Regions from separate parts of the Actinomyces acetigenes genome, predicted to be linked through region 1. Evidence: riboswitches for the same ligand, from Rfam matches in the RefSeq annotation. Region 1 holds a riboswitch; the other holds the start of a gene.
The links. Region 1 has a riboswitch for ZMP and ZTP ahead of purH (bifunctional phosphoribosylaminoimidazolecarboxamide formyltransferase/IMP cyclohydrolase). Riboswitches for the same ligand answer to the same signal wherever they lie in the genome.

Region 1 (3,398 bases):
GCCAGGCGAAGGCCAGATCGGCCAGGAGCGCGTCGTCGGCGGCCGGTCCTGCGGCCAGGGTCCAGGCCGAGGGGTCGTCACCGGCGGCGTCCAGGACGTCGCGTTCCTGGATGACGGCGCCTCCCGTGACCTGCTTGATCTCGTAGCCCTCGCGCTGGGGGGCCTCGACGAGGAGCAGGCGGAGGTTCTTCTTGGTGGACAGGATCTCCACGGCCTCGTCCTCGAAGGCGGGGGCGGCGACGACCTCAGTGAAGATCGGCTTGATCTGACGGGCCATCTCGGCGGTGACGATGGCGTTGGTGGCGATGACGCCGCCGTATGCCGAGACCGGGTCGCAGGCGTGGGCCTTGCGGTGGGCCTCGGCGACGTCACCGGCGGCCGAGACGGCGATGCCGCAGGGGTTGGCGTGCTTGACGACGGCGACCGTGACGGCCTGGCCGTGGTCGTAGGCGGCGCGCACGGCGGCGTCGGTGTCGGTGTAGTTGTTGTAGCTCATGGCCTTACCGTGGAGCTGGCGGGCGCCGGCCACTCCCCCGCTCGCCCCGGCGGTGCGGTAGACGGCGGCCCGCTGGTGGGGGTTCTCCCCGTAGCGCAGGCTCGCCAGGCGCTCGTAGCCGACGCCGACGTAAGCCGGCGGCGCGGCCGGCCCGCGCGAGTCGGCCCCGGCCGCATCGGCCAAGTCCGTGGCGTCGGCGACGTCGTCGGTCTCGATCTGGCCGGCCATCCAGGTCGCCACGGCCGCGTCGTAGGCGGCGGTGTGGGCGAAGGCCTCGGCGGCCAGGCGGCGGCGGTCGGCCAGGGTAAAGCCGCCTTCTCGCACGGCGGCTGCGACGTCGTCGTACCGGCCGGGGCTCGTGACCACGGCGACGGCGGGGTGGTTCTTGGCGGCGGCGCGCACCATGGTGGGGCCGCCGATGTCGATCTGCTCGACGCAGGCGTCGAAGGGGGCGCCGGAGGCGACGGTGTCGGTGAAGGGGTAGAGGTTGACGACGACCAGGTCGATGGGGGCCACGCCCAGGGTGACCAGCTGGTCGAGGTGGTCGGGCTTGCGGCGGTCAGCGAGGATGCCGGCGTGGACGGCCGGGTGGAGGGTCTTGACCCGGCCCTCGAGGCACTCGGGGAAGCCGGTGACCTCCTCCACCGGGGTGACGGTCAGGCCCGCGGCGGCGATGGTGGCGGCGGTGGAGCCGGTGGAGACGATCTCGACGCCGGCGTCGGCCAGGGCGCGGGCGAGCGGGACGAGACCGGTCTTGTCGTAGACGGAGACGAGGGCGCGGCGCACGGGGACGCGGTCGGGGCTGATGAGGCCCTCGGTGGGGACGTGGGCGGTGGGGACCGCCTGACTCGTGGACTGCGAGGACTGGGACGACGACGGGGACGTTGACGAGGACGTTGACGAGGGCATGGTGCTCCTGGTGCGGCGTGGGGAAGCGGGACGCCCAGGCGGGCGACGTCCCGTTCATGGACGGCCTCGGCCACTCCCCGGTGGTGCCCCACCCTCGCCAGTCGCAGCCAGTCCCATCCTATCCGGTGGTGGCCACGACGGCACCGGGAAGGAGCGCACCCTCTTCCTGCCCTGACATTTTCCATGTCGCTTCCGGCGAACCATCCAACCGAACGGCCCGTTTCCTTGCAGGTGGCTTGAGAGACGGCATACAGTCCACAGCATGACTGCGCCCATCAACATCGCAGCAACACCGGCATATCGGAGCACTCCCCCGGAGCGGTGGCAGGAGGCCGCCTCCGCCTACCGGCGCTGGTGGAGCCGCCACCCGGGATTATCCAGCGCCCTGAACCTGGTGGTGCGTGGAGCCTACGCCCTCATGATCGTGCTGCTCATCGCCGCCCTGGTGATGGTGCCACGGCTGGCCTACGCCGCCGTCCCGGCGGCCTTCATGGCCGTGTGCCTCATGGTGGTGGCCCTCCTGGCGCGCACACGCACCATCAGCTGGCGCTCGGTGCTGCTCATGTACGGCGTCGGCGCCGCCTGGTCGCTCATCGTGTCCATGATCATGAGCTCGGTGCGCACCCGCGCGGGACTGTCCGTCATGGGTAACGGGATGAGTATCGCCCTGACCATTGCGTTGGAGGTTCTCAGCCCGCTGGTGCCCCTGGTGCTTGTGGTCTTCCTGGCGCCGGGGCGGATGCGCCGCCTGGCGGCCTCCGACTGGGCCCTGCTGGGTTTCGCGGCCGGGGCCGGCCTGACGGCCCTCAATGACGGCATCCGGGCCCTTGAGGAGAGCAGCCTGCTCTCCTCGGTCCTGGGCAACGGGCGCCTGCCCTTCTCCTTCAACCCGTGGACCTCGGGGTCGATGACCCAGGAGAGCAGCAACGTCCTGGCCGTCAGCAACCAGGTGAGCACCGCGAACATCACGATGGCGGTGGCGCTGGCGATCACGCTGTGGCGCCTCAAGGACTCGCCGGCCTTCGAAGGGGCTAAGAACCTCGTGTGGCTGCGGATCGTGGCCTGGATCCTGCCGGCAGTGGTCATCCTGCAGTCGGTGAGTGACCACGCCACCTACATCGCCAGGATCGCCCAGCAGCTCGGGCAGAGCGACTCCGGCGGCGGCTTCCCGGCGCTGCTCATGTTCCTGTGGAGGGTCAACGGCGGTGGCCTGAGCGCCATCCCCCTGTCCGTCATCCTCATGGCCGCCTGCCTGCTTCTGGACGCCCACCGCCGCGCCTACGCGGGCGTGCACGGCTGGACGGTGGCCGGGGCGCCGGCTCCCCGCTACCCCAATCTCACCGAGGCGCCGCCCTTCGTGCGCGCCCTCATCGTCTCGGTGGTGGCTCTGGCGAACTTCACCTGGGGCGACCTGGCGGTCACCTGGGGCGCCTACGGGGACCTGCGCCAGGGACGCCTCTACGCCATGCGGGCGGGGCGGGCCACGGCCGAGCAGGTGCGCGGCGTGCGGGCCGACGCCATGGAGGCCACGACGCCGGGCGCTGAGCCGAATGCCCGCCAGGGCTTCCGCCTGGGGATCCTGGTGGTCAGCGTCGTGCTGTTCCTTCTGTGCTGCATGTACGAGGTGCGTACCGTCTGGCAGCTCGCCCCCGAGCTCAAGGAGACCGAGGACGACCTGTTCCTCTCCGCCCTGCCTCGCCTGTTCTCCCAGTGGTGGAGCGACCTGAGCGGCAGCCAGGGGCTCCTCTACGCGATCGGTGTGCTGGCGGCGGTGGCCGTGAGCCTGTCCCTCGTCCTGACGCTGGGGGCTCCGGGGCGCCGCATCAGCACGGCGCCGTCGTCGAGCAGCCTCGTCAGTCACCTGCTCGCTCTCACGCCGGGGCAGGCGTGCCTGGCGCTGCTGGACTTCGCCATGACCTACATGCCGCGCTCGGCCCTGAGCGCCAGTCCCGCCGGGGGCGGTACCGACCTGGCCGCTGAGCTCTCCGTCAAC
Region 2 (3,398 bases), on a different contig from region 1:
GCGCACGGTGCGCCCCAGGGACGGCACCCAGTAGCGCTTGCGCTGCAGGTTGGGATCCCAGCGCCGGGGCGTGCGCTTGTGGGAGTGGGAGACGGATCGGCCGAAGACCGGCCGGGCCCCCGTGACTTGGCAGTAAGTGGTCATGACGAGCATGATATAAGAATGATTCTCAGTTTCGTCAACTCTGCTGGAGGACCTCGTGACCGATCCCTCGGATGACTTTGCCGGCAACGTCGCTGACATCCTCGGCTCCCCGGCCGACGGCCGGCACACTCTGGCCGTCATCGGCGCCGTCGACCCCGCCCTGCTGGACCTGGTCGACCTCGCCCTGGCCGGCCAGGACGCCGTCGTCATCCGCGCCGGGCTCCACTTCGGCGGCGACGAGGAGTCCGGGAGCGGCGACGCCGGCGACGACCTGGTCCGGCTCGTCAGCCACAGCTCGGCCGAGGGCTTCGACGACGAACCGGTCAGGCTCGACGTCCCCATGCCCTTCACCTGCCCCACCTGCTCCCTGCGGGAGGTCCTGGCCGCCGTCGCCCAGGACCGTGCCGTCCAGGAGCCGGGCGGCACCACGGTCATCCTCCTGCCTGCGGCCATCGAGCTCGCCCACCTCTTGCCCGGCCTGGCCGAGGAGCTTGCCGGTACCGGCGTGAGACTGGCCGGAGCCGCTCACGTCCTGGACGCCACGACCGCCCTGGACGAGCTCCTCGAGCACCGCCTGCTGAGCGCCTTCCCCGGCGACTGTCGCTGCACGGGCGCCGTCCACCTGACCAACCTCGGCTACGCCGACGTCGTCCTGGCCCTGGGGCGCGATGAGGACCCCGCCGGGGCCGACCTCATCGAGCACCTGCGCCCCCACGACGCCCTCCTGCTCCCGGGGCTCGACGCACCCCTCCTGGAGACCCTCACCACCCTCACCCACGACGTCGCCGCCTCCTTAAGCCGCATCCACCCCGCCACCACCAGCGCCTGGGGCGGCCCCGACGAGCACGGCGTGTGGACCCTCGACCTCAGCGCCACTCTGCCCTTCCACCCCGAGCGCCTGCGCTCCCTGGTCGTGGAGCTCGCCGGTCAGGGCCTGTGCGCTCGCGGCTGCTTCTGGCTGCCCAGCCGCCCCGGCCGGGTCTGCACCTGGGAGGTCGCCGGAGGCGCCGTGAGCGTCGGCGACGCCGGAACCTGGGCGGAGGTCCCGGCCGCCGTCTCCGGCACCGGCGACGACGCGGCCGGCGAGCCCCGCTGCCACCTCGTGGTCACCGGCGTCGGAGACGAGGAGATGCGCGAGCAGGTGCGCCGCGCCTTCGCCCGGATCCTCCTGCGCCCCGAGGAGATGGCCCAGGCCCTGGCCTGGATCGGCGCCGACGACGGCCTGGGCGACTGGTTCGGCCAGGCCGACCAGGAGGGCTGAGCACCCACGGTTGCGGCGCGAGCCCCGCCCCAAGGCGGCGCAGGGCGGCACTGGGCAGCACTGGGCGGTAGGGGCGGCGTGGCTGCGCCCCGGCGCGGTAGGGTGTCCCCGTCGCGACTGGCGCCGGGTGGATCACCACCGGGGAGCGGCACGAACACGACTCCGGGGTCGCCCGCCTGGGCCACGGATCGCCCACCAGTGCGCGCACAGCCGCCTGCCACGGCGCAGCGTGCGCCCCACACCTGAGGAGAGACATGACCGCGCAAGCCGTCACCCCGTCCCTGAACCAGCCGCTGGCCGAGCTCGACCCGGACATCGCCGAGGTCCTCACCGGTGAGCTCGCCCGCCAGCGCGAGACCCTGGAGATGATCGCCTCGGAGAACTTCGTTCCCCGGGCCGTCCTGGAGTGTCAGGGCTCGGTCCTGACCAACAAGTACGCGGAAGGCTACCCGGGGCGCCGCTACTACGGCGGCTGCGAGGTCGTCGACGTCGCCGAGTCCCTGGCCATCGAGCGCGCCAAGGCCGTCTTCGACGCCGAGTGGGCCAACGTCCAGCCCCACTCCGGGGCCCAGGCCAACGCCGCCGTCCTCCACGCCCTGGCCACCCCCGGCGACACCCTCCTGGGCCTGTCCCTGGCTCACGGCGGCCACCTCACCCACGGCATGAAGATCAACTTCTCCGGCAAGAACTACAACGCCACCGCCTACGGCGTGGACGAGACCACCATGCGCATCGAGATGGACCAGGTGCGCGAGGCCGCCCTGCGCGAGCGCCCCACGGTCATCATCGCCGGCTGGTCCGCCTACCCCCGCCACCTCGACTTCGCCGCCTTCCGCTCCATCGCCGACGAGGTCGGCGCCACCCTGTGGGTGGACATGGCCCACTTCGCCGGGCTTGTCGCCGCCGGCCTGCACCCCAACCCCGTCCCGCACGCCGACGTCGTGTCCACCACCGTCCACAAGACCCTGGGCGGCCCCCGCTCCGGCATGCTCCTGTCCAGCCGCGCCGAGCAGTGGGGCAAGAAGCTCAACTCCGCCGTCTTCCCCGGCCAGCAGGGCGGCCCCCTCATGCACGTCATCGCCGCCAAGGCCGTGGCCATGAAGATCGCCGGCACCGAGGAGTTCCGCGAGCGCCAGGAGCGCACCGTGCGCGGCGCCGCCATCATCGCCGAGCGCCTGGGGGCCGACGACGTTAAGGCAGCAGGTGTCAGCCTGGTCACCGGTGGCACCGATGTCCACCTGGTGCTGGTGGACCTGCGCGACTCCTCCCTGGACGGCCAGCAGGCCGAGGACCTCCTGCACACCGCCGGCATCACGGTCAACCGCAACGCCGTCCCCTTCGACCCGCGTCCTCCGCGCGTCACCTCCGGCCTGCGCATCGGCACCCCCGCCCTGGCCACCCGCGGCTTCGGTGACGCCGAGTTCACCGAGGTCGCCGACATCATCGCCGCCACCCTCGTCCACGGCGCCGCCGGCACCGCCGACGACGAGACCCTGGCGACCTTGCGCGGCCGCGTGCGCGCCCTGACCGACGCCTTCCCCCTCTACCCGGGGCTGGACCAGTGAGGGCACCCTGGAGCGGGGCGGCCCAGGTCCTGGACGGCAAGGCCACGGCCGCCGCCCTCAAGGCCGAGCTCAAGGAACGCGTCGCGGCGCTGCGCGAGCGCGGAGTCACCCCCGGCCTGGGCACGGTCCTGGTGGGGGAGGACCCCGGCAGCGTCAAGTACGTCGCCGGCAAGCACGCCGACTGCGCCGAGGTCGGCATCCTCTCCATCCGTGAGGACCTGCCGGCCACCGCCACCCAGGCGGAGGTGGCCGCTGCCGTCGACCGCCTTAACGCGGACCCCGCCTGCACCGGCTACATCGTCCAGCTCCCGCTGCCGGCGGGCGTGGACACCAACGCGATCCTGGAGCGCGTCGACCCGGACAAGGACGCCGACGGCCTGCACCCCACCAACCTGGGGCGCCTGGTGCTGCGGGCCTCGGGGCCCATC

Region 2: it holds a riboswitch for ZMP and ZTP, as region 1 does, so the genes downstream of both, glyA (serine hydroxymethyltransferase) here and purH (bifunctional phosphoribosylaminoimidazolecarboxamide formyltransferase/IMP cyclohydrolase) in region 1, are expected to answer to the same signal.

The regions. Positions count from the first base shown of each region.
Region 1 covers NZ_JASPFC010000012.1:63,925-67,322, forward strand. The annotation lists gene purH (bifunctional phosphoribosylaminoimidazolecarboxamide formyltransferase/IMP cyclohydrolase) at 1-1,405, opposite strand, end outside; ZMP/ZTP riboswitch at 1,431-1,520, opposite strand; gene RIV14_RS06635 (hypothetical protein) at 1,668-3,398, shown strand, end outside.
Region 2 covers NZ_JASPFC010000014.1:64,638-68,035, reverse strand. The annotation lists gene rpmB (50S ribosomal protein L28) at 1-144, opposite strand, end outside; gene RIV14_RS07455 (CobW family GTP-binding protein) at 200-1,405, shown strand; ZMP/ZTP riboswitch at 1,509-1,594, shown strand; gene glyA (serine hydroxymethyltransferase) at 1,660-2,970, shown strand; gene RIV14_RS07445 (bifunctional methylenetetrahydrofolate dehydrogenase/methenyltetrahydrofolate cyclohydrolase) at 2,967-3,398, shown strand, end outside.